Regions from separate parts of the Shinella sp. 838 genome, predicted to be linked through region 2. Evidence: predicted binding sites of a transcription regulator. Region 2 holds the regulator's gene; each other region holds the start of a gene.

The links. Region 2 encodes PhoB, which activates phosphate uptake and scavenging genes when phosphate is short. Its sites were predicted from a motif close to TGTCATNNANCTGTCAT; they were not measured.
Region 1: a site for PhoB is predicted at 3,033-3,049, ahead of P9A16_RS18610 (alkaline phosphatase). Genes of this name have one in related genera too.
Region 3: a site for PhoB is predicted at 5,436-5,452, ahead of P9A16_RS06580 (LTA synthase family protein). Genes of this name have one in related genera too.

What each region holds. Positions count from the first base shown of each region.
Region 1 covers NZ_JARSBQ010000005.1:319,718-327,656, reverse strand. The annotation lists gene P9A16_RS18625 (LysR family transcriptional regulator) at 13-924, shown strand; gene P9A16_RS18620 (FAD-dependent oxidoreductase) at 1,075-2,193, shown strand; gene P9A16_RS18615 (hypothetical protein) at 2,376-2,990, shown strand; gene P9A16_RS18610 (alkaline phosphatase) at 3,102-4,856, shown strand; gene P9A16_RS18605 (hypothetical protein) at 4,928-5,392, shown strand; gene P9A16_RS18600 (ABC transporter ATP-binding protein) at 5,395-6,081, shown strand; gene P9A16_RS18595 (FtsX-like permease family protein) at 6,078-7,334, shown strand; gene P9A16_RS18590 (dihydroxyacetone kinase family protein) at 7,413-7,939, opposite strand, start outside.
Region 2 covers NZ_JARSBQ010000003.1:314,582-322,520, reverse strand. The annotation lists gene P9A16_RS13100 (Hsp33 family molecular chaperone) at 1-926, opposite strand, end outside; gene argF (ornithine carbamoyltransferase) at 1,129-2,040, opposite strand; gene P9A16_RS13090 (aspartate aminotransferase family protein) at 2,120-3,310, opposite strand; gene P9A16_RS13085 (GcrA family cell cycle regulator) at 3,734-4,270, shown strand; gene phoB (phosphate regulon transcriptional regulator PhoB) at 4,409-5,092, opposite strand; gene phoU (phosphate signaling complex protein PhoU) at 5,111-5,839, opposite strand; gene pstB (phosphate ABC transporter ATP-binding protein PstB) at 5,891-6,706, opposite strand; gene pstA (phosphate ABC transporter permease PstA) at 6,720-7,939, opposite strand, start outside.
Region 3 covers NZ_JARSBQ010000001.1:1,388,371-1,396,309, reverse strand. The annotation lists gene bluB (5,6-dimethylbenzimidazole synthase) at 1-145, opposite strand, end outside; cobalamin riboswitch at 192-412, opposite strand; gene P9A16_RS06600 (SDR family oxidoreductase) at 469-1,287, opposite strand; gene P9A16_RS06595 (sensor domain-containing diguanylate cyclase) at 1,524-3,035, opposite strand; gene P9A16_RS06590 (ammonium transporter) at 3,134-3,490, opposite strand; gene P9A16_RS06585 (NAD+ synthase) at 3,494-5,173, opposite strand; gene P9A16_RS06580 (LTA synthase family protein) at 5,488-7,416, shown strand; gene P9A16_RS06575 (DUF1003 domain-containing protein) at 7,472-7,939, shown strand, end outside.

The DNA of each region.
Region 1 (7,939 bases), on a different contig from region 2:
CAATGATGCACAATGCGCATTAATTGCGAAATCCTCGACCTTCGGGCTTTCCTCGCTGTGGTGGAGCTGGAGAGTTTCCACCGGGCGGCAGAAGCGCTCAACCTGTCACAGCCGGCGCTCAGCCGCCGCATCCAGAAGCTGGAAGCCTCCATCGGCGCACCGCTTCTCGAGCGCACCACCCGGCACGTTTCCCCGACGGCGCTCGGCCTCGAACTGATGCCGCTTGTGCAGCGTATGCTGGAGGAGTTCGATGGGTCACTCTTCGCCGCCCGCGACCGGGGGCTAAGGCGCAGCGAACTGGTGACGATCGCCTGCCTGCCGACGGCGGCATTCTATTTCCTGCCGACCGTGATCAAGCAGTTCAATCAGGAATATCCCGATATCCGCTTCCGCATCCTCGACCTCACGGCGACCGAGGGGCTGCAGGCCGTTTCGCGCGGGGAGGTGGAATTCGGCATCAACTTCATGGGAACCTCGGATCCCGACCTCCTGTTCGACCGGATTGCAGAGGACCCGTTCGTGCTGGCGGCGCGGCGCGACCATCCGCTGGCGAAAAGGCATGAGGTCGCCTGGACCGACCTTGCCCCCTACAGGCTGATCACCGTGCACCGCTCCAGCGGCAACCGCACCATGCTGGACGCGGCGCTGGCAAGGGCCAATATCGAACTGCGCTGGTCCTACGAGGTGACGCATCTGTCGACATCCCTCGGCCTGGTGGAGGCGGGCCTCGGCATCTCGGTCCTGCCGCGCACGGCAACCCCGGGCCCCGACCATCCCATCATCGTCACGCGGCCACTGGGTGCTCCACGAATTTCCCGAACCATCGGCATCGTGCGCCGCCGCTCCGCCACACTCTCGCCCGCCGCCGAGCATTTCCGGCGCATGCTGGTCGGGACCTGGCAGGGCGCCGGGGCCGACGACTGAGGGCATCGACAGGCTCATCGCACGCAATATGCGGCAAGGTCTGGGCAGCACCACGCGCGGGCGGCTTGACTGTCCTGGCTGCGCCCGGTTTCCTCCAGGGCAGCAATGGGATACCGAAGGGTGCGAGCAGCCGAAGCAACGGGGATCGATTTGCCATCGCCATCCACAACACCAGCAAACGAGGCGAGCCTGCGCGCCGCCATCAAGATCGACATCGTTGTGATCGGCGCTGGCCAGGCCGGATTGTCCTCGGCCTACCACTTGCTGCAGCTCGGCCTCAAACCGGGCCGCAACTTCATCGTGCTCGACAGGAACGAGAAGCCGGGCGGCGCCTGGCAACACCGCTGGCCCTCGCTGACGCTGAGCACCGTCAACCGCGTGCACGACCTGCCGGGCATGGGCTTTACCGAAGTGGTGCCGGCGGGGGAGACCGAGGCCAAGGCGTCCGTCGCAGTGCCCGACTATTTCGCCGCCTACGAAGAACGCTTCCGGTTGCCCATCTACCGCCCGGTCACGGTCAAGGTGGTCTGCGACCGTTTCGAAAGGCTGCGGGTGGAGACGGATCGCGAGGCCTTCTCCGCGCGTGGCCTCATCAACGCCACCGGAACCTGGGAGAACCCGCAAATCCCCGACTATCCCGGTGCCGCGTTGTTCCAGGGCAGACAGCTTCATTCGCGTGACTACCACACAGCCGAGGAATTTGCGGGCCAGCATGTCATCATCGTCGGCAGCGGCATTTCCGCACTCCAGCATCTCGACGAAATCTCCAAGGTCACGACGACAAGCTGGGTCACGCGCCGTGAACCGCAGTTTCGCGAGACGCCGTTCACGCCGGAAGACGGCCGCGCAGCCGTCGCCATCGTCGAGGACAAGGTGCGCAACGGCCTGGTCCCGGGCTCCGTCGTCTCCGTCACCGGCATTCCCTGGACACCCGCGCTGCGGGCCGCCGCCGCGCGGGGCGCTCTGGAACGCCTGCCCATGTTCAGCGAGATCACCGCGCAGGGGGTGCACTGGCCGGATGGCACGGAGCAGAAGGCCGATGTCATCCTCTGGGCAACCGGCTTTCGCAGTGCACTCGACCATCTCGCGCCCCTGCAGCTGCGCGGGGAGAACGGCGGGATCGTCATGACCGGGCGCCTCGCCACGCAGGTGGAGAAGGACCCGCGCATCCATCTCGTCGGCTATGGCCCCTCCGCCTCGACCATCGGCGCCAACCGCGCAGGCGCGGCGGCGGCCCGGGAGCTTGCGACTTATCTCGACCTGTTGTGAACCCGGCGGAACTCCCGTCTTCCTGGTCCATCCTAAACCCGCCGATGCGGGCACTCGAAGACGGCCACTTCACCGGGCGATACTTCGCCCACACCAGATTCGCCCTCGGCGAGAGGAAGGGAGACGCGGCATTGCGCTTGAGGATAGGGTAGGGCACCGTCATTCGAGCGAGATGGAGCGCCATGCCTCTTCAAAACCGCGTCACGCCCTTTGGCGAAATCGTCGCGCTGCCGCAGCGGGGCCTCTTTACCGGCAATCGGGGCATCCTTCACGATCCGGCGACGAAGACACTGCTTTCGAAGCGCTGGACGTCGAAGGCCTGGCTCATCTGCCTCTGTGATTTTCAGGATCGCCGGCGGCCGGTCATGGGGGGACGGAGCTGGACCGAACTGTTCTTCCTCGACGAGGCGGTCGCACTTGCCGCCGGCCATCGGCCCTGCTTTTTCTGCCGGCGGGGATCCGCATTGCACTTCCAGGCATGCTGGGCAACCGCGAAAGGCGAGACGCTGCCCTCCGCGGGCACGATGGACGCGGTCCTGCACGGTGAGCGCCTGGACCGCCGGCGCAAGCGCCTGCATCCGATCACCGGGCCGCTGGCAAAGCTTCCCGATGGGGTCGTCCTTGCGGCAGCCGGGCACGCCTACACGCTTCGTGGCGGTCTTGCCCATCGCTGGACGGTCGAAGGCTACGCGCCGCCGCAACACCTCGGCAAGGCGGACGCCCTGCTGACCCCGCCATCGACGGTCCTGGCGCTTGGTGCCGGCTATCGGCCCGTCTTCCATCCGTCGATTGGCTGAAAGCCCGATGCAGGCACTTTGGTCACAGCATGGTCACCGCGGTGTAATACGCCTGTCATGCTCGCTTTCTATGCGCTGGGAGGCAACGCACCGCTCAAGAGAGGTTCTCCCATGCGCAAACTCATCCTCGCCCTGGCATCGGCAACGTTCCTGGCCGGCGCCGCAAACGCTGCAACCGTCTATCCCATCGACCGGGCGACGATCCTCATCGGCTCGCCGTTCGATTTCAAGGTCGAATTCGATGCCGTGGTGAAGCCGGAGGACGTCAAGGTCACGGTCAACGGCAAGGATTATGCGGAGATTTTCGGCAAGACCGCCGAATTCGTCGCGGAAGAGAAGGGCGCTGAGGACAAGGTGCTGGGGTCGGCGCTCATCCTGCGCGATCTCGCAATCGGCACGGCCGGCGCGTACAAGGTCGAGGTTTCCGCCGGCGGCGAAACGCAGTCGGTCAACTGGGATGTCTATGAGACTGTCGCCCAGCCGAAGGCGAAGAACATCATCTTCCTGATCGCCGACGGCCTCTCCGTCGCGCATCGGACCGGTGCACGCATCATGTCCAAGGGCATGACCGAGGGCAAGGCGAACGGCCGCCTGGCAATGGACGACATCCCGCCCGTCGCCTTCATCGGCACGTCTTCCACCCATTCGATCGCCACGGACAGCGCCAACACCATGTCGGCCTACATGACCGGCCACAAGTCGCGCGTCAACGCGCTCGGCGTCTACGCCGACCGCACGCCGGCCAGCCTAGACGATCCGAAGGTCGAGACCATTGCCGAGGCCCTGCGTCGGAACACCAAGAAATCCATCGGCATCGTCACCACTTCGGAGGTAGAGGACGCGACACCCGCTGCACTCGTCGCGCATACCCGCAAGCGGGCCGACAAGGCCGATATCGTCGGCATGATGCTCGACGTCAAGCCGGACGTGCTGCTCGGCGGCGGCTCGGCCTATTTCCTCTCGAAGGACGTGCCGGGCTCCAAGCGCAAGGACGACAAGGACTACATCGCTGAGTTCCGTAATGCTGATTATGCAATCGCAACCGACAAGGCCGAGCTTGACGCGGCCGCCGGTTCGAACCAGGAGCGCCTGCTTGGCCTGTTCCACACGGGCAATCTGGACGTGACGCTCGATCGCGAATTCCTCAAGAAGGGCACGGTCGACAAGTTCCCGAACCAGCCCGGCCTCGTCGACATGACCAAGACCGCACTCGACAAGCTCTCGAAGAACCCGGAGGGCTTCTTCCTGATGGTGGAGGCCGCCTCCGTCGACAAGATGAGCCATCCACTCGACTGGGATCGCGCTCTCGTCGAAACGATCGAGTTCGACAAGGCCGTGGGTATCGCCCGCGAGTTCGCCGAGAAGAACCCGGACACGCTGATCATCGTGACCGGTGACCACACGCATGGCGTCGCCATCATCGGCACGGTCGACGACGAGAAGCCCGGCGAAGAGATGCGCGAAAAGGTCGGCACCTATGACAGCGCCGGCTTCCCGAACTACGAGGACAAGGACGGCGACGGCTATCCTGATCGCATCGACGTCTCGCGCCGCCTGTTCCTGGCCGCCAACAACGGGCCGGATCACTACGAGACCTTCCGCCCGAAGCTCGACGGCCCCTTCGTCCCGGCCGTGCAGAACGAGGCGAAAGAATATGTCGCCAACGAAGCCTACAAGGACGTGCCCGGCGCGGTCTTCGTCCCGGGCAACATCCCGAAGGAAGACGACACGGGCGTGCATGCGGTCGATGACGTCGTGCTGCAGGCCGCCGGTCCGGGCTCCGAAGGGTTCCGCGGCTACATGGAACAGAGCGACGTCTATCGCGTGCTGGCCGACGCCTTTGCCCTCGGCGTGCCGAAGGATTGAGCGGCGTCTTGTGGACAGGCGGCCCGCGCCGCCTGTCCACAACCTCACAGATGAAAGAAGGAAGCCTGGTCATGACGAAGACAGACCCTGTGTCGTTCGAAAGGCGGGGCCTGCTCTTGACGCTCGCGGCCTTGCCCATGCTTGCCCTCCCCCGCATCGCCATGGCCAGCGAAACACTTGGCTTTGGCGAGCTCTACAAGCGTTTCGGCGTCCTCGGTCTCGAATTCTCGGACAAGGTCAAACGGCTCTCCGGGCAGCAGGTGGCCGTGAAGGGCTTCATGGCGCCGCCGCTGAAGGCCGAGGCGAACTTCTTCGTGCTTACCGAAATTCCAATGTCGCTCTGCCCCTTCTGCTCCTCCGATGCCGACTGGCCGGACAATATCCTCGTCGTCTATCTCGCCGAGCGGCAGACCTTCGTGCAGTACAATGCGCCGATCGAGGCACAGGGTGTGCTGGAATACGGGTCGTGGGTCGATCCCGAAACCGGCTTCGTCAGCCAGCTGCGCCTGCGCGGTGCCGCATTCGATACGGTCTGACGATGCTCGCGCTCGATATTGCCGACCTGGAGATGCGCTTTCCCGGCCTGGCTACGCCGGTACTCGCCATCGAAAAGCTGCACCTTCCCGCCGGCGACGGGCTCGCGATCACCGGCGCTTCAGGGTCGGGCAAGAGCACGCTGGTCAATGTTGTCACCGGGCTGGAGCCCGCGACGAAGGGCTGTGTCCGCTGGGGAGAGATGGAGATCAGCCGCCTGTCCACGGGTCGGCGTGATGCCTTCCGCGCTGCCAATATCGGCCTCGTGATGCAGGATTTCCACCTTTTTCCCGGCCTTTCAGCCTACGAGAATGTCGTGCTGCCGATACGGCTTGCCCGGCGCCTGAAGCCAACCGATCGCGAGCGGGCCCTTCATCTCCTCGAAATGACCGGCATCGCCCGCCCGGGTCAACCTATCGAAACGCTGTCGCGCGGCGAGATGCAGCGCGTGGCAGTGGCACGAGCACTGCTGTCGAAGCCCGGCGTCATCGTGGCCGACGAGCCGACGGCCAGCCTCGACCGGCGCACCGGCGGCGAGGTGGCCGACCTCATCGTCCAGCTCGCCCGCTCAGAAGGCGCCACGCTGCTCGTCGTGACCCATGACCCGGCCCTGGTGGAGCGCATCGGCCAGCACATCGTCCTTGACGGTGGCCGCATCCTCGAAGCTGCCGGCAAGGCGGAAGCGGCATGATCGGCTTCATCCTCGCGGACCTTCGCCGGTTCAAGGGCGGCACGTTCGCCGTCATCGTGCTGGTCGCCCTTTCCATCGCCCTCAGCGTTGCCGTCACCCTCCAGGAACGGGCCGTGCGGCTGGGCAGCGCGCGGGCGGCGGAAAAGTTCGACCTCGTCGTCGGCGCCGCCGGCAGCGAGACGCAGCTCGCCTTGTCGGCCGTCTTTCTCCAGCCATCCCCCTTGCCGCTGATGTCTGGCGCCGTGCTGGAGAAACTCGGGCGTGATCCGCGCGTCTCCTTTGCCGCCCCCGTCGGCTTCGGCGATTCCGCGGATGGCCGGCCGGTCGTCGGTACGACGACGGCGCTGGTTGCCGCCCTGTCGCCGACACTTGCAGAGGGCTCGGTCTTCACCCGCCTTGGCGAGGCGGTGGTCGGCGCCGACGTACCGATGCGACTCGGCGCAGAGATCAAGCCGATGCATGGGGCCGCCGATACCGGCGGCCATACCCATGTCGAGATCGCCTACAAGATACGGGGCCGCATGGCGCCGACCGGCACTGCCTGGGACCGCGCGATCCTCGTGCCGATCCAAGCCGTCTGGCAGCTGCATGGCATGGGCAGAGAGAACGACCACGGCCACACCGGCGAGGAAGCGGAAGGTTCTGCTGCAGAGGATCACGACCACGAAATCCACGTCGAGGCCGACGCGGCGCTTGACGAGGAGTTTGGCGCCGGGACGCCCGCTATTCCAGCCGTCCTCGTCAAGCCGAAGACCATGGGCGATGCCTATCGCCTGCGCCAGGAATATCGCAGCGAGACGACGCTCGCCGTGTTCCCCGCCGAGGTATTGACCCGCCTCTATGCGACGCTGGGCGATGCGCGCAGCCTGCTGCTTGCGATCGCCATCGGAACGCAGGCCATCGTTGTCGCCGCCATCCTGCTCGTCACGATCATGCATGTCGGCGCCCGCCGGCGGCAGATCGGCGCGCTGAGGGCCTTCGGCGCGCCACGACGAGCGGTCTTCGCGATCGTCTGGGGGGAACTGTTCCTGCTGCTCCTCGCCGGTTGTGCCCTCGGCATCACCATCGGCTACGGCGCCGCGCAGGCCGTTTCCGCCACCCTCGCCGCCGCAACAGCCGTCCACATGCCCGTGGAATTCGCCAGGGCGGATCTTTCACTGGCAATCTGGTTCATGGTCGTCGCCGTGCTGGTCTCGATCGTGCCGGCACTCTGCGCGCTCCGCCTCAGCCCAGCGGCCGCCTTGAGGGCCTGACGCCATCGACAGCAAGCGAATCCGAAAGGGCGCAGGCGCAATCACCGCGCCCGCCTCCGGAGTGGCTCTGCCAGCCGGTCAGATAGCCTCGCCGATGATCCGTGCGACCAGTGCCAGCGAGACCGCGCCGGCATCCGGATGACCGATGCTGCGTTCAGCGAGCGGACGAGCACGACCGAGTTTGGGCGTCAGCGCGGCGGTGGCGCCGGCCGCTGCCGTCGCCGCAGATGCCGCGTCGATCCAGGCGGTTTTCAGCGACTTTCCGGCAGCAAACGACGCTTCCAGCGTCTCGACGAAAGGCACCAGGGCATCGACGAGGGTCTTGTCGCCGACACGAGCACGGCCAAGCCGCGTCACGGCATCAAGCGCAAGGCGCGCCCCTTTGACCACGCCAGCATCGTCGAGAGCAGCATCGTCGGAAAGCGCATTGCTCCAGGCGCGAAGCAAAAGGCCCCAGATAGCGCCCGACGTGCCGCCCGCCCGGTCCGCCCAGGCGTCACCGGCAACAGCAAGTGTGCTCGCAGCACCCGCACCGGCAGCAAGCGCCTGTCCGGCGGCGTCCTCGGCGGCAGCGGAGCCGCGGCGCATGCCTTGCCCGTGGTCGC
Region 2 (7,939 bases):
ATCTCGCCCTTGTCGTCGGCGGTATGCGCGATTTCCTCGGCACTGAGACCGGCCAGAACACCCTTCAGCTTCTCGCGCGAACAGGAGCAGCGGTCGAAGACCTGCTGCGGCTGGTAGACGCGCACGCCCCGCTCGTGGAAAAGGCGGAACAGCAGCCGTTCGGTGCCGACATTGGGATCTGTCAGCTCGTCTGCGTCGATCGTTTCGACCATGGCCTTGGCTTCGGCCCAGTTGTCGTCATCGGCGATCTTGTGCCCGGCCTCCTCGCCGTCGCCGCCCGGAAGATCGGCCTGGCGCATGCGCTCCGGCGCCTGAGGCAGGAACTGCGCGACCATGCCGCCCGCTCGCCAGCGATGGCGCGCCTTGCCAGCGGCATCGCGGTCGTAGAGTTCGGCAACGCCGAGGCGCACCTTGGTCGGAATCTGCTCCGACTGGCGGAAATAGACGCCGGCGATCTCCTCCAGCGTATGTCCGTCGAGCGGCACGATGCCCTGGTAGCGCTGGGTATGCGCGCCCTGGTCGATGGTGAAGGCGAGAATACCCTTGCCGAGAAGCTCGTGCGGCTCCGTTGCACCGGCGGCAATCGCAGCATCAAGCGCCGCCTGGTCGAAGCGGGCGTAGGCGCGGACATTTTCCGGAGCAGAGAAATCGGCCACCAGCAGATCGACAGGGCCGTCGCCCTTCGTCTGGACGATCAGCTTGCCCTCGAATTTCAGCGAGGTGCCGAGCAGCACGGTGAGCGTGATCGCCTCGGCAAGCAGCCGGGCGACGGGCGCGGGATAGTCGTGCCGACCGAGAATGCCGTCGAGCATCGGGCCAAGCTGCACGGCGCGGCCGCGCACATCAAGGCCATCCACCTGGAACGGCAGGACATGGTCATCGCCGGTAAAACCGGGCTCACCGAGTTTCAGGGCATTTTCAGCCATCATCATCATTCTGCTCCTTGCACGCTTCGGCCCCGCCGAGGCCATGGGCCCGGCCTGCTGCCGACAGGCGTTCTACCGTGATATCGCGCTCGCTCTTGCCCGATCATTCCACACCGGGCAGGCATGCGCCAGAGAAAGCGCCTCGCGACGCTCCGTGATGGCCCCTAGATCGTGCCGCTGGCGGCATTTTTCAAGATGAGCGTCAGACGACGCCGAAGCACCAGGCGAGGATCGACTTCTGCGCATGGAGGCGGTTTTCCGCCTCGTCGAAGACCACGGACTGCGGGCCGTCGATCACCTCGTCGGTCACCTCTTCGCCGCGATGGGCGGGCAGGCAGTGCATGAAGAGCGCATCCTTGCCGGCGCGCTCCATCAGCTGCTTGTTGACCTGGTAGGGCTGGAAGATGTTGTGGCCACGGGCGCGATGCTCCTGGTTCATCGACACCCAGCAGTCGGTGACGACGAGGTCGACGCCGTCGACGATCGCCTCGGGATCATGGCCGAGCAGGATGTCGCCGCCATTGTCGCGCGCCCAGTTCAGGATCTTGTCGTCCGGCTCGGAGCCCATCGGCACGGCCATCTTCATCTTGTAGCCGAAGCGGGCAGAACCCTCGACAAAGGAATGCAGCACATTGTTGCCGTCGCCCGTCCAGGCGAAGGTCTTGCCCTTGGTGGAGCCGCGATGCTCCTCGAAGGTCATGATGTCGGCCATGATCTGGCAGGGATGCGTCATGTCCGTCAGCGCGTTGATGACGGGCACGGTGGCGTGTTCTGCAAGCTCCAGCATGCGTGCATGGTCCGTCGTGCGGATCATGATGGCATCGACATAGCGCGACAGGACCTTCGCCGTGTCGCCGATCGTCTCGGCGCGGCCAAGCTGCATTTCCGTACCAGACAGGAACAGCGTCTCGCCGCCGAGCTGACGCATGCCGACGTCGAAGGAGACGCGGGTTCGCGTGGAGGGCTTCTCGAAGATCATCGCAAGCATCTTGCCGGCAAGCGGCTTGGCTTCCGTGCCAGCCTTGCTGGCAGCCTTGCGCGTGTGCGCATCGTCCATGATGACGCGAAGATCGCTTTCCGAAACGGCGGAAAGATCGAGAAAATGCTTGGCCATGATATGTCCTGTCTGTCCCGGGATCCTTTTGTGGCTGCAGCGCCCCTGGCGCGCCATCACGACGCACGGCGCTGCAGGCCTATGCGGCCTTGGCAGCCGTGAGTTTTTCCGCAGCGCGCTCGATGCGGGCAAGCCCCTCGCGCGCTTCCTCCGCGGTCACGGTCAACGGCGGCAGCAGTCGCAGCACATTGTCGCCGGCCGGCACGGCAAGCAGGTTTTCCGCCCGCACGCCCTTCAGGAGATCGGCGACCGGGATTTTTGCCTTGATGCCGAGCATCAGTCCCTCGCCGCGGACATCCTCGATGACATCGGGGAAGCGATCCTTCAGCGCGGCCAGCCCCTGGCGGAAGACGAGCGCGACATCACGCACATGCTCGAGGAAGCCGTCTTCCAGCACCACGTCCAACACGGCGTTGCCGACGGCCATGGCAAGCGGGTTGCCGCCATAGGTAGAGCCGTGCGTACCGGCAACCATGCCGGCCGCCGCCTCGTTCGTGGCAAGGCAGGCACCGAGCGGGAAACCGCCGCCGATACCCTTGGCAATCGCCATGATGTCAGGCGCGACCCCTGCCCATTCGTGAGCGAAGAGCCGCCCCGTGCGACCGACGCCGGTCTGCACCTCATCGAGGATGAGCAGCAGGCCGTATTCGTCACAGAGCTGGCGCAGTTCCTGCATGAACTCCTTCGACACCGGGCGCAGCCCGCCCTCGCCCTGCACCGGCTCGATCAGGATACCGGCCGTTTCCTCGGTGATCGCGTCCTTGACGGCCGTGATGTCGCCGAAGGGGACCTTGAGAAAGCCCGGCGCCTTGGGGCCGAAGCCCTCGATGTATTTTTCCTGACCGCCGGCGGCGATCGTCGCGATCGTGCGCCCGTGGAAGGCACCCTCGAAGGTGATGATGTGGTACTTGCCGGGATGGCCCTTGGCAAAATGGTAGCGCCGGGCGGTCTTGATCGCACATTCCAGCGCCTCTGCACCTGAATTGGTGAAGAACACCTTGTCGGCGAACGTGGCCTGCGTCAGCCGGCTGCCAAGGCTTTCCTGGCCCGGAACCTCATAGAGGTTCGACAGGTGCCAGACCTTGTCGGCCTGCTCCTTCAGCGCGGCGACGAGATGAGGATGCGCATGGCCGAGCGAGTTGACGGCAACACCGGCGGCAAAATCGAGATATCGCTCGCCATCTTCGGTGGTCAGCCACACGCCCTCCCCGCGCGTGAACCGGAGCGGCGCACGCATGTAGGTTTCATAGAGCGGCGCGACATCGGCCATGCGTGGACCCTCCGAAAAGAGATGCGGAAAAACAGAAATGCAGCTTGACTTTTCCAAGCCTCAGAAAAACCAAAAGCCGCCTTTCGGCGGCATGCCGCACTATCAGCATTTCATATTGGGATGTCAACAAAATCGCACCCGAAATGGCGCTGAACATCCCGCAAGGTGAGGATTCGCGACGCGCATGGAAGGTGTCTCTATCGAGTCACACCCGACCAGCAAGTTGGGGAAAACTCCGAAATCGATTCGCCCGGATTCCGGCGACTCTTGTCACAGAGTCCACCGGTCTCTAGGTTAAAGACCAATTACTAGACTGCATGCGGCGGAACTAGTCAGCAAGAGAGTTAGGGCGTTCAGGTTCCGGACCCGTCCGGAGCACGACGAGGGATTCCCGCATCCTGAACGCCGAGCGGAGACAAAAACATGAACTGGACAGACGAGCGCGTCGAGAAACTCAAGAAGCTCTGGAGCGAGGGCCTGAGCGCGAGCCAGATCGCGGCGCAGCTCGGCGGCGTCAGCCGCAATGCCGTCATCGGCAAGGTGCACCGGCTGAATCTGCCCGGTCGCGCCAAGGCCGGCGGCACCCAGACCGCGACACGCGCCAAGCGTCCGGCTCCGGCGACGCCGCGTCCGTCGAACTTCGCTGCCCGTCCCGTCGCCGCCCGCCCGGTCGCCCGTCCGGCCGGCAACGCCATTGTCAAGGAAGAGATCGACGCCGATTTCGAAATGCAGGCAGAGACCCTTCCGGTTCCGGCCAACCGCAACAACGTGGTCGTACCGATGTCGCGTCGTCTCGAGCTGACCCAGCTCACCGAGCGCACCTGCAAGTGGCCGATCGGAGACCCGCTCAACGACGACTTCCACTTCTGCGGCAACGAGTCCCCCGACAATTCGCCCTACTGCACCTACCACCAGCGCCTCGCCTACCAGCCCTCGGCCGAGCGCCGCCGGATGCGATAACATCTACCACGGCAGAAAATGCGATGCGGACCCGAGAGGGTCCGTTTTCGTTTGAGATGGTGGTGCCTCTGCTATTCCCCCAAAACGCAAACAGGCCCTTGAGGGCCCATTTCCGTCCTTGGGAGGAATTCCGTTCGCTCAGGTTTCCAGCGAATAGCCGGCGCCGCGGACCGTGCGGATGACGTCCTGCATGTTGGCGAAGTTGAGCGCCTTCCGTAGGCGCCCGACATGCACGTCGACGGTGCGCTCGTCGACATAAATGTCATGGCCCCAGACCCCGTCGAGAAGCTGCGAGCGTGAGAAGACGCGGCCGGGCGAGGTCATCAGGAACTCCAGAAGGCGGAACTCCGTCGGGCCAAGGCGGACCTCGCGGGTGCGACGATGGACGCGGTGCGTCTCGCGGTCGAGCTCGATGTCGCCGCAGCGCAGCACCGTCGAGACAACCTCGGGCTTGGCACGGCGCAGCATCGCCCGCACGCGGGCAACCAGTTCCGGCGTCGAGAAGGGCTTGACGACATAGTCGTCCGCACCGGTGGCAAGCCCGCGCACGCGCTCGCTCTCCTCGCCGCGCGCCGTCAGCATGATGATCGGCAGGCGTTCGGTTTCCGGGCGCTGGCGCAGGCGTCGGCACAGCTCGATGCCGGAAACGCCCGGAAGCATCCAGTCGAGGATGAGGAGATCCGGCATGCGCTCCTGCAAGCGCATCTCGGCCTCGTCACCGTTCAGGATCGTATCGACCTCGAAACCTTCCGCTTCCAGATTGTAACGGAGGAGAACGCTCAGGGCCTCCTCGTCTTCCACGACGGCAATTCTGGGCACCATGGAGTTGAACCTTGCTCTTTACTCGGACGCGTCGGCGACATCGGCCGCGACGACGGAGGTCGAGGTATCGTCCTTCGGACGCTCACCTTCCGGCTGCGAGCCTGTTGCCATGTAGTAGATGGTTTCGGCGATGTTGGTCGCGTGGTCGCCGATGCGCTCGATGTTCTTGGCGCAGAACAGGAGATGCGTGCAGGGCGTGATGTTGCGCGGGTCTTCCATCATGTAGGTCAGGAGTTCGCGGAACAGCGAGGTATAGATCGCGTCGATCTCGTCGTCGCGCTCGCGGATCGCCTTGGCCTTCTCGATTGAGCGGGTGGCATAGACGTCGAGCACTTCCTTGAGCTGCATCAGCGCGAGCTCGGCAAGATGCTCCAGGCCGCGGGCGAGCTTGCGGGGCATGCCCGAGCTCTGGACGGCGATGACGCGCTTGGCGGTGTTCTTTCCGAGATCGCCGACGCGCTCCAGTTCGGCCGCGATACGGATCGCGCCCATGATTTCGCGCAGGTCCGCCGCCATCGGCTGGCGCTTGGCGATGGTGACGATCGCCTTGTCGTTGATCTGGCGCTCTGCCGTATCGAGGATGACGTCCTCGGAGATCACCTTCTGGGCCAGCGCCGCGTCGGTCGTGACGAGGGCGCGGACGGAATCGGCGACCATCTGCTCGGCGGTGCCGCCCATTTCGGAGATGCGGCGGGACAGGTATTTCAGTTCTTCGTCGTAGATGGAGACGATGTGGCTCGATGACATGGCTCAGTCCTTAATGCGCTCGGGTTCCAGGGATGCTCGGCGACGAAGGCGTCAGCCGAAGCGGCCCATGATGTAGTCCTGCGTGCGCTGGTCATCCGGGTTGGTGAACATCTTGTCGGTGTCGTTCTCCTCGACGAGGTTGCCGAGGTGGAACATGGCGGTGCGCTGCGAGACGCGGGCCGCCTGCTGCATCGAGTGCGTCACGATGACGATGGTGAAGTTCGCGCGCAGTTCATGGATCAGTTCCTCGACCTTGGCGGTCGCGATCGGGTCGAGCGCCGAGCAGGGCTCGTCCATGAGGATGACTTCCGGGCTGACGGCGACGGCGCGGGCGATGCACAGGCGCTGCTGCTGGCCGCCGGAAAGGCCCGTGCCGCCTTCATGCAGGCGATCCTTCACCTCGTTCCACAGGCCGGCCTTCTGAAGGCTCTGCTCGACGATGGCGTCCATATCGGCCTTCCCCTTGGCGAGACCGTGGATACGCGGGCCATAAGCGACATTCTCGTAGATCGACTTCGGGAACGGGTTCGGCTTCTGGAAGACCATGCCGACGCGGGCACGCAGCTCCACGACGTCGATGTTCGGATCGTAGATATCGTCCGTATCGAGCGTGATGCGGCCGGTGACGCGGCAACCGTCGATCGTGTCGTTCATGCGGTTCAGCGTGCGCAGGAAGGTCGACTTGCCGCAGCCCGACGGGCCGATAAGGGCGGTCACCGTGTTTTCGCGAACATTGAGGTTCACATCGTAGAGGGCGCGCTTCTCGCCGTAATAGACCGAGACGTCCTTGCCGATCATCTTGTAGGAAATGTCGTTCATTTTCTTGTCCAGCGCTTTCTCGACTGCTGCTTCTGACATCATGTTCATATGACCGGTCCTTCTACCAGCGCCGTTCGAAACGGCGGCGCAACAGGATGGCGCCAACATTCATGAGGATGAGGAAGATGAGGAGCACGATGATGGCTCCGGAGGTGCGCTCGACGAAGGCGCGTTCCGCCTCGTTGGCCCACATGTAGATCTGCACCGGAAGCGCCGTCGCAGGGTCCATCGGCGTTGCCGGAACATCGGCGACGAAGGCGACCATGCCGATGAGAAGCAGCGGGGCAGTTTCACCGAGTGCGTGAGCAAGACCGATGATCGTGCCCGTCAGGATGCCGGGCATCGCGAGCGGCAGGACATGGTGGAACACGGTCTGCATCTTCGAGGCACCGAGGCCAAGCGCAGCCGAGCGGATCGATGGCGGCACGGCTTTCAGCGCGGCACGGGTCGCGATGATGATCGTCGGCAGCGTCATGAGGGTCAGCACCAGGCCGCCGACGAGGGCCGCCGAGCGCGGGAAGCCCGCGAAGTTGACAAAGACAGCAAGGCCGAGAAGACCGTAGACGATGGACGGTACGGCGGCGAGGTTGTTGATGTTCACCTCGATAAGGTCCGTGAACCGGTTCTTCGGAGCGAACTCCTCCAGATAGATCGAGGCAGCGACACCGATCGGCAGGGAGAGCACGAGCACGATCAGCATCATGTAGAGCGAGCCGATCGCTGCGACACCAACGCCGGCAGCCTCCGGACGGCTCGATGCGCCATTGGTGAAGAGGCCGGTGTTGAAATGTTTGGCGAGCGCGCCGCTTTCGGCGAGCGTGTTCATCCAGCCGACCTGCTTGTCGGAGACCTTGCGGTTCGTTTCCGGCACGGCGAGGTCGATCTGGCCCTTGAAGGCGGAGTCGAGGTCACCATGGGCAAGGAACGTCACGGTCTTCGTCGTGCCGATGATCGCGGGATCGGCGGTGACGAGATCGCGCAACTGCACGCGCACGCTGTCCGAAATCATGCCGTTGACCGCCTTCAGGCCGGCCCGGTCCTTTTCGTCGACGCCCAGCACCTTGGCGAGCGCATTGCGGGCAACGATCGGGTAGTTCGCCGTAACCAGCTTCTGCGGGTTGGTGGCACGCTCGTTGTTCTTGTCGATGACCTGTTCGGAGAACTCGACCGGAATGGTGATCATCGTCTGCTGAAACGCGGTGTAGCCCTTGGAGACGACCGAAAACAGCAGGAGGAACAGGAAGAGCAGACCGAAGGCAATCGCAGCCATGCCGTAGAGGC
Region 3 (7,939 bases), on a different contig from region 2:
GGCCGACGAGGTCGTCCGGCAGGGGATCGGTCAGGAACTGGTCGCGCACGTCGCGGCGCGTTTCGATGGCACGGTAGACGGCTTGCTTTTCCTCGCGGGAAAAGGCGCCCGCCCGGACCAGAGGGTCCAAGGGTTCGCTTCGCATCGTCATCTCCCCAACAATGCGTCACAACCTGCCGCCGTCCGCGCGGTTCGGTCTATCGTGCCAGGCCGGTCTTCTGACTTCGGGTCACGCGGCAGGCACCTGCCTTCCCGGTTGAACAACCAGTGGCAAAAGCCTGAATCGATTCAAGCTTTTACGGTGCAAACCATCCCCGTCACAGCGTTGGGCACGTTCCGGACCTGGGTTTATCACCCGCACCGGATTCCCGATTCTCCCGCCGGAGCGGGCACCTGACGCGAAGGATATGCGCATGGCTTGCGGGCACGATCAAGCCCGCCTGCGCCATGCACCGCCGTGCCTGCGCCTCAGAGCGGCGCATCCGGATGGGGCGAGCCGTCATAGGCACCCCAGATAGACTGGTCGAAGCAGATCACCGAGCCCGTCATCAGGCCGGATTCCGGCGAGGAGAGATAGGCGCAGGCCCGCGCCACCTCGGCCGGATCGACGAGCCGCCCGAAGGGCTGGCTTGCCGCCGCTTTCGCCAGCCAGTCGTCGGCCGCGCCATGGAATTCGCGCTGGATGCGATCCTCTCCCTCCGAGGCCATCCAGCCGATGTTGAGGCCGTTGACACGGATGCGGTTGCGCAGAACGGCATAGGCCGTGTTCTTGGTCAGCGTCTCGAGCGCGCCCTTGGAGGCACAATAGGCGGCGATGAAGGGCTGGCCGGCCTTGGCCGACATCGAACCGATATTGACGATGGTGCCCTCGGTCTTCTCGCGCCGCATCACCGTGATCGCCTCCTGCATGAGGAAGAACGGCGCGCGTACGTTGACCGCGAACATGCGGTCGAACAGCTCCGGGCTCGTATCGAGGATCGTGCCGCGGTCGGTGATGGCGGCGGCGTTGACCAGCGCGTCCACACGGCCGAAGGCCGCGTCGCAGGCGGCAATGACCGCGCGCGCATCCTCGACCACAGCGAGATCGGCCTTCACATAGAGTGTCGCAACACCCGTCGCGCCGGAAATCTCCTTGGCCTTCGCCTCGCCCTTGGCGGCATTGCGACCGCAGATGACGAGACCCGCCGCACCCCGCTCGGCAAAGAGCCGGGCGATCGTCGCCCCCAGCCCCTGCGTTCCTCCCGTGACGACGGCGATCTTGCCGTCGAGCCGCGCACCTTCACTCATGCCATGCCTCCCTTGCAGACCGGCCGATGCTGGCTCGCGAACAACGAGAAGCCGATCGACACATGATTCATTTCCGCAAGCAAATCCCCTATCGGGCTGTTTCTCAAGCCATTTCCGGAGACAGAGACCGACCGGACACGACTATCTTCAGACAGGGCCGGCGCCTGCTGCGGTGCATCCTGGCGGAAACCCCATGGAAACAAGGCGGTAGGCGCTTCAGTGCGCAGGGCGACTGGTCAGGCCGCGCGTACCGCACCGGCTTCGGCAATCGCGTCGCCAGCCATGTCGCCGACATGAACGGCTCGGTTGCGACCGGCATTCTTGGCCGCATAGAGCGCCGCATCCGCCATCACCATCACGTCGTGCAGGCTACCGCCATGGTCCGGGAACTGGGCAATGCCCGCGCTGCCGCCGATGACCAGAAGCTGCCCGTCATGGGCGATCGGTATTTGCGCATCCCGGACAAGGCCCTCAGCAAGCTCGAGGAGCATCTCGCGGCTGGAGACACCGCCAAGGAGCACGGAAAACTCATCGCCGCCGAGGCGGGCGACCGTGCCGAGCGGGCCGATACGCTCGGAAAAGCGGCGTGCGACAGCCTGCAGCACCGCATCGCCAGCTGCATGGCCGTACCGGTCGTTGACGGCCTTGAACCGGTCGAGGTCGAGAGCGACGATCGAGAAGGGCTGGCTCTCGCCCTTGCGGATGGCATGGCGCACCTCTTCGTCGAAACCGCTGCGGTTCTTCAGCCCCGTCAGCGGATCGTGCTGGGCAAGGAAAGCGTTCTGCGCCTCGCTGCGCTGCAGTGCCTTGACCAGTGCAGAGAAGCGCAGCGTGACAAACAGCATGACGCCGGCAAAGACCAGCACGAACATCGCGATCTGCGGCAGTGCCGATTTCCAGACGAACAGGCCGGGCATGTTCGGCCGCCAGGAGGCGACCATCGGATTGTAGGTATCGGCACCGACCGGCGTCATCACCAGCCCCGGCTCCTGCGTCACGATGGGCGTGAAGCCGAGGTCGCGCAAACCGAGCCGCCGCTCGGTATTGGCCAGCATCTTCTGCGAAACCGGCTTGACGGTGATCAGCAGCGTCGGCTGCATCCGGCTTGCGGGAATGTAGAGCGACTTCGGGATAACTGCCTGCACGACGACGATGCTCATGACACGGTCGATGAGGCGCATGCCGGAGACGTGGATTTCCGGCAGCGCCGGCGTCAGCAGGTCGGGGTCCTCCTTGGCGCCCTGGACCTGCCATCCGCCACGGTCGGGCGACAGCGCCTCGCGGTAGGCGCGCTCGGCCTTGAGCGTCAGGTCGCTCACCCAATGCAGCTTCTCGCGCGCCTTGCTTTCGGAAACCGTCTCGCCGCGATGCACGCCGAGCACCTTTTCCCCGTCCGGCGTGGTGAAGATCATCCAGGAAAAGCCGAAGTCGGCCCACATCCAGTCGCGCAGCTGATCCTTGACGAAGGCATCACCCGGCATGCCGTCCTTCAGTTCGTTGAAGGTCTTGTCCCAGAAGGACAACTGGCTCTGGTACTGCACCACCTGGTCGATCTGATGGCCGAATTCGTTGCGCACCAGCGTGCGCTCGGTCTCGGCGGCAAAACTGTCGGCCCGCTCGATGGCATAGTCCAGCACGAGATAGTTCGCGGCGCCGAACAGGACGACGATCATCACCGCCGCCATCCGGATCGCCAGACCAACCCCGCGTCGCCGCTTTGCGCGGCCCACCTGCGCCTTGCCTGTCATCGTTTCCCTGCCTGTCCCCTGCCGGTTTTTCCGGCTTATGGGACGAAGGCTAAATGACAGACGGCAAAATTCGCTTAAATGAGCTGGTGAGCGAAAGCTTAACTTCCGCCAGCCGGACCCGGAAAACCTGACGCTCCATCCTGCCGCGTCTCCTCCTCCGCCGAGAGCTTCCGGCAGATAGACTGCATCAGCACAAGATTGCGCTGGTCGCGCCAGGTGGTGACGACACCCCAGACGAGGAGCAGCAGGATGGCAAGGAAGGCAACGCCGAGAATGACGAGGCTGCCGGTTGCAAGGCCGTAGAAGCCGAAAACCGCCGGCGTAGCGAAATAAGCAATCTGCGCCGAAAGCTGCCGCCCGGCCGAAAGATCACTGAGTGACCACAGACGGATCAGCCGGACTTCCTCCTCGGTGAAGGCCGGGCGCATGCCCGGCTTGTCGGCGGGATCGCCCACGCCCTACCCCCGGTCGCGATAGCGATTGGTGATCGGATAGCGCCGGTCTCGGCCGAAATTCTTCTTGGTGATCTTCACGCCCGGCGCGGACTGGCGGCGCTTGTACTCGGCGATGTAGAGCAGGTGCTCGACGCGGTGCACGGTCGCCGCGTCATGCCCGCGGGCGACGATCTCCTCGGTGCTCATCTCGCGCTCCACCAGGCATTCGAGGATGTCGTCGAGCACCGGATAGGGCGGCAGCGAATCCTGGTCGGTCTGGTTGGGACGCAGCTCCGCCGACGGCGCCTTGTCGATGATGTTCTGCGGGATCACCTCGCCCGTCGGCCCAAGCGCGCCTGGCGGCACATGCGCGTTGCGCCAGCGCGAGATCGCATAGACCTGCATCTTGTAGAGGTCCTTGATCGGATTGAAGCCGCCGTTCATGTCGCCGTAGAGCGTCGCATAGCCGACCGACATTTCCGACTTGTTGCCGGTCGTCACGACCATCGAGCCGAACTTGTTGGACACCGCCATGAGAATGGTGCCGCGTGCGCGGCTCTGGAGGTTTTCCTCCGTAATGCCTTCCTCCGTGCCTTCGAAAAGCTCCGAAAGCGAGGAGAGGAAGCCGGTGACCGGGGCCTCGATCGGCACGATGTCATAGCGGCAGCCGAGCAGCCGGGCGCAATCGGCCGCATCCTTCAGCGAATCCTTCGACGTGTAGCGGTAGGGCATCATGATGCAGCGCACCCGCTCCTCGCCGAGCGCATCGACGGCAATCGCCGCGCAGATTGCCGAATCGATGCCGCCGGACAGGCCGAGCACGACGTTCTTGAAGCCGTTCTTGTTGACGTAATCGCGGAAGCCGAGCAGGCAGGCCCGGTAGTCGGCCTCCTCCTTCTCGGGAATGCGCGACGCCGGCCCACCGTCGCAAACCCAGCCGTCCGCCCGCTTCTTCCAGGTGGTGAGCGCGATCGTCTCCTCGAACTGGCTCATCTGGAAGGCGAGCGATTTGTCCGCATTGAAGGCGAAGCTGGCGCCGTCGAAGACCAGTTCGTCCTGTCCGCCGAGCTGGTTGGCATAGAGCAGCGGCAGGCCGGTCTCGATGACCTGCTTCAGGACGACCTGGTGGCGGATGTCGACCTTGCCGCGATAATAGGGGGAGCCGTTCGGCGACAGCAGGATTTCCGCGCCGCTCTCGGCCAGCGTCTCGCAGACGCCGAGATCGCCCCAGATGTCCTCGCAGATCGGGATGCCGAGACGCACGCCGCGGAAATTGACGGGACCGGGCATCGCGCCCTGGTCGAAGACGCGCTTCTCGTCGAACTCGCCGTAGTTCGGCAGGTCCACCTTGTCGCGCACCGCGATCACCTTGCCGTCGTCGATGACGGCGACCGCATTGTAGCGCCCGGTTTCGTCCTGCCTCGGAAAGCCGATGATGACGCCGGGGCCGCCCTTGGCGGTATCGGCCGCCAGATCGTCGACCGCGCGCCGGCAGGCTTTCAGGAAGGCCGGCTTCAGCACGAGGTCTTCCGGCGGATAGCCGGAGATGAAGAGTTCGGTCAGCAGCAGCAGATCGGCGCCCTGCCGGGCGGCGTCCTCACGGGCGGCGCGCGCCTTGGCAAGGTTGCCGGCGACGTCGCCGACTACAGGGTTCAATTGCGCAACCGCGATGCGCAGCGTCGCCCTGCCTTGATCGGAGGTCATGTCTTGATCGGAAGTCATGTCTGCGGACCCATCTCTTGCTGGTGTCCGAGCCTGCGGCCGCGCGTCGCTGTCGCCCTCTCGAACGGTCGACAAGCTCTTTAGAGCATGGCGGACGTTTTGGGAATGAAGCGCGGAGCGTTTGCCGGACCTTTCGGCGCAAGAGCCCGGTTTTCAACGGGTCCGCAGCGCCATGGCGGGCCTGCAACAGACGGAACCAAAGCGGGGGACGAACGTTGCAGAAACCGTTCATCTCCTGTTCAAGATGACGTCCGTATGACAGATACACGAAACTTTCATGAAATCTGGAGACGGCCTTGGCCCTGTTCACCTCCGCAGCCGTGGCAATCAATGCAACCGAAGAACGCGCCGTCGAGGCCGGCTTCTTCGCGCGCCATGCCAAGACGCTTGCCGTCCTGCGTTCCCTTGCCGTTTCCGCCCTTCTTGCGCTCCTCACCGTCGTCGTCGTCGAATGGATCACGCGCGGCGCGCTCGATCAGGTGCGCCTCTATTTAACCAATCTCGAACAGCCTGCCTGGACGACGACGGGCGTCTTCTTCCTGCTCTACCTCGCCGTCGACGCGCTGATCGGCCGCCAGCACAAGGCTGTCCTGCTCGTCTCGCCGCTCGTCGTGCTGATGGGCGTCATTTCCCAGCAGAAGCAGGTCTTCCTCACCGATCCGCTCTACCCGACGGACCTGCTGTTCGGCCGGCAGATCCTGGAACTCATGCCCGTGCTCGTGCAGGACCGGCCGTGGACGGCCGCTCTCCTCGCCGTCGCCGTTCTCGCCTCCGTCGCCGGCCTCATCAGCCTGTGGGTCTTCGCCTGGCGCCGTTTCCGGCCGCTGACGAAGAGGGAACGCCTGACGCGGCTTGCCGTCGCGCTACCGCTTCTCGCCGGCTTCGTCTCCATCATGGACTATAACGAGTTCTCCTGGGTCCGCGACCGGTTGAAAGTCTTCCCGATCATGTGGGACCAGGCGGAGAACTATCGCCACAACGGTTTCGTCATGGCCTTTGCCATCAACCTGCCGATGGCAAACGTCCAGGCGCCCGCCGGCTACATGACCGAGGCGATCGACAAGATCCCCTCCAAGCCGCTGCCGGCCGGTACCACGCACCGTTCGAAGCCCGACGTGATCGTCGTCATGAGTGAATCGCTGTGGGATCCGGCACGCATCGAGAGCGTGAAGCTTTCGGCCGACCCGATGCCCGTCATCCGCGAAAGCCAGGGCGGCAACGTCTTCTCGCCGGAATTCGGCGGCCTCACCGCCAATGTCGAGTTCGAGGCACTGACCGGCTTCTCCAACGCCTTCCTGCCGACGGGCTCGATCCCCTACCAGCAATATGTGCGCAAGCCGATCCCCTCGCTTGCCACCTTCTTCCGGGCGGAAGGCTACACGGCGCGCGCCATCCATCCGTTCTCCGGCTGGTTCTGGAACCGCAACAGCGTCTACAAGGCGTTCGGCTTCGAGACCTTCAAGGACGTCGACAAGATGCCGCCGCTCGCCAAGCGTGGCAACTTCACCTCGGACGAGGCGCTGACCAAGGAGATCATCCGTCAGGCGGACCTGCAGGAAGATCCCTTCTTCTTCTTCACCGTCACGCTGCAGGGCCACGGCCCCTATGACGACGGCCGCTACGCCAAGACCGACATCAAGGTCGACGGCAAGCTCGATGCCCGCGACAACCGCATGCTCGCAAGCTACGCGCAGGGCGTGAAGGAAGCCGACAACAGCCTGAAGATGCTGATGGACTGGGCCAAGGACCGCGACCGCGAGACGATCATCGTCGTCTTCGGCGACCACCTGCCGCCGCTCAACACCGTCTACCAGAACTCCGGCTACATGAAGGGCATCACCGCTTCACGCAAGGGTTCGCCCGAGGTGATGAAGAAGGAACACGAGACCCCGCTCGTCATCTGGTCGAACAAGACGGGTGCGGAAAAGGAAATCGGCACGATCAGCCCGGCGTTCCTGTCCTACTACATCCTCAAGGAAGCCGGCTTCGAGCATCCCTACTACACCGGGTTCCTCGGCGCGGTGCACGAGAAGCTGCGCGTCATCGACCGCTACATGCTGATCGACGCCAAGGGCAACGGTACGGGCGGCTGGGCGCGCAAGAAGACGATCGACCCGCTGGTGCGTGACTTCCGCTTCCTGCAGCACGACATCATGTTCGGCAAGCAGTACGGCCTCGAGCGCTTCTTCAACTCCCATGCGGAACTGATGGCCGCAGGCTACTGATTTCCCAGAAAAGAACGTTAGGTTAGGGCTCCGATTCCCACAACGGAGCCCGGCCATGAGACCCTTCGACGACGCCGCCCAGATCCTCTTCGGCAAAGCCTCCAGCGAACTCGACGATACCGAGCGCGAGGTCCTTCTCCATTCCCGCGAGGGTCGCATCCTTTCAGAGGATCGCAACGACGCCTATGACGCAAAACAGTCTGTCGGCGAGCGGGTCGCAGACGCCATCGCCCGCGTCGGCGGCTCGTGGGCCTTCATCATCACCTTCCTCGGCTTCCTCGTTGTCTGGACGATCGTCAACACGATCGTGCTGACGCGTGAAGCCTTCGATCCCTACCCCTTCATCTTCCTCAACCTCGTGCTCTCCATGCTCGCCGCCCTTCAGGCGCCGATCATCATGATGTCGCAGAACCGGCAGGCCGCCCGCGACCGCTTCGAGGCCTCGAAGGATTACGAGGTCAACCTGAAGGCCGAGATCGAACTGATGGCACTGCACCACAAGATCGACACCCACTTCATCAGC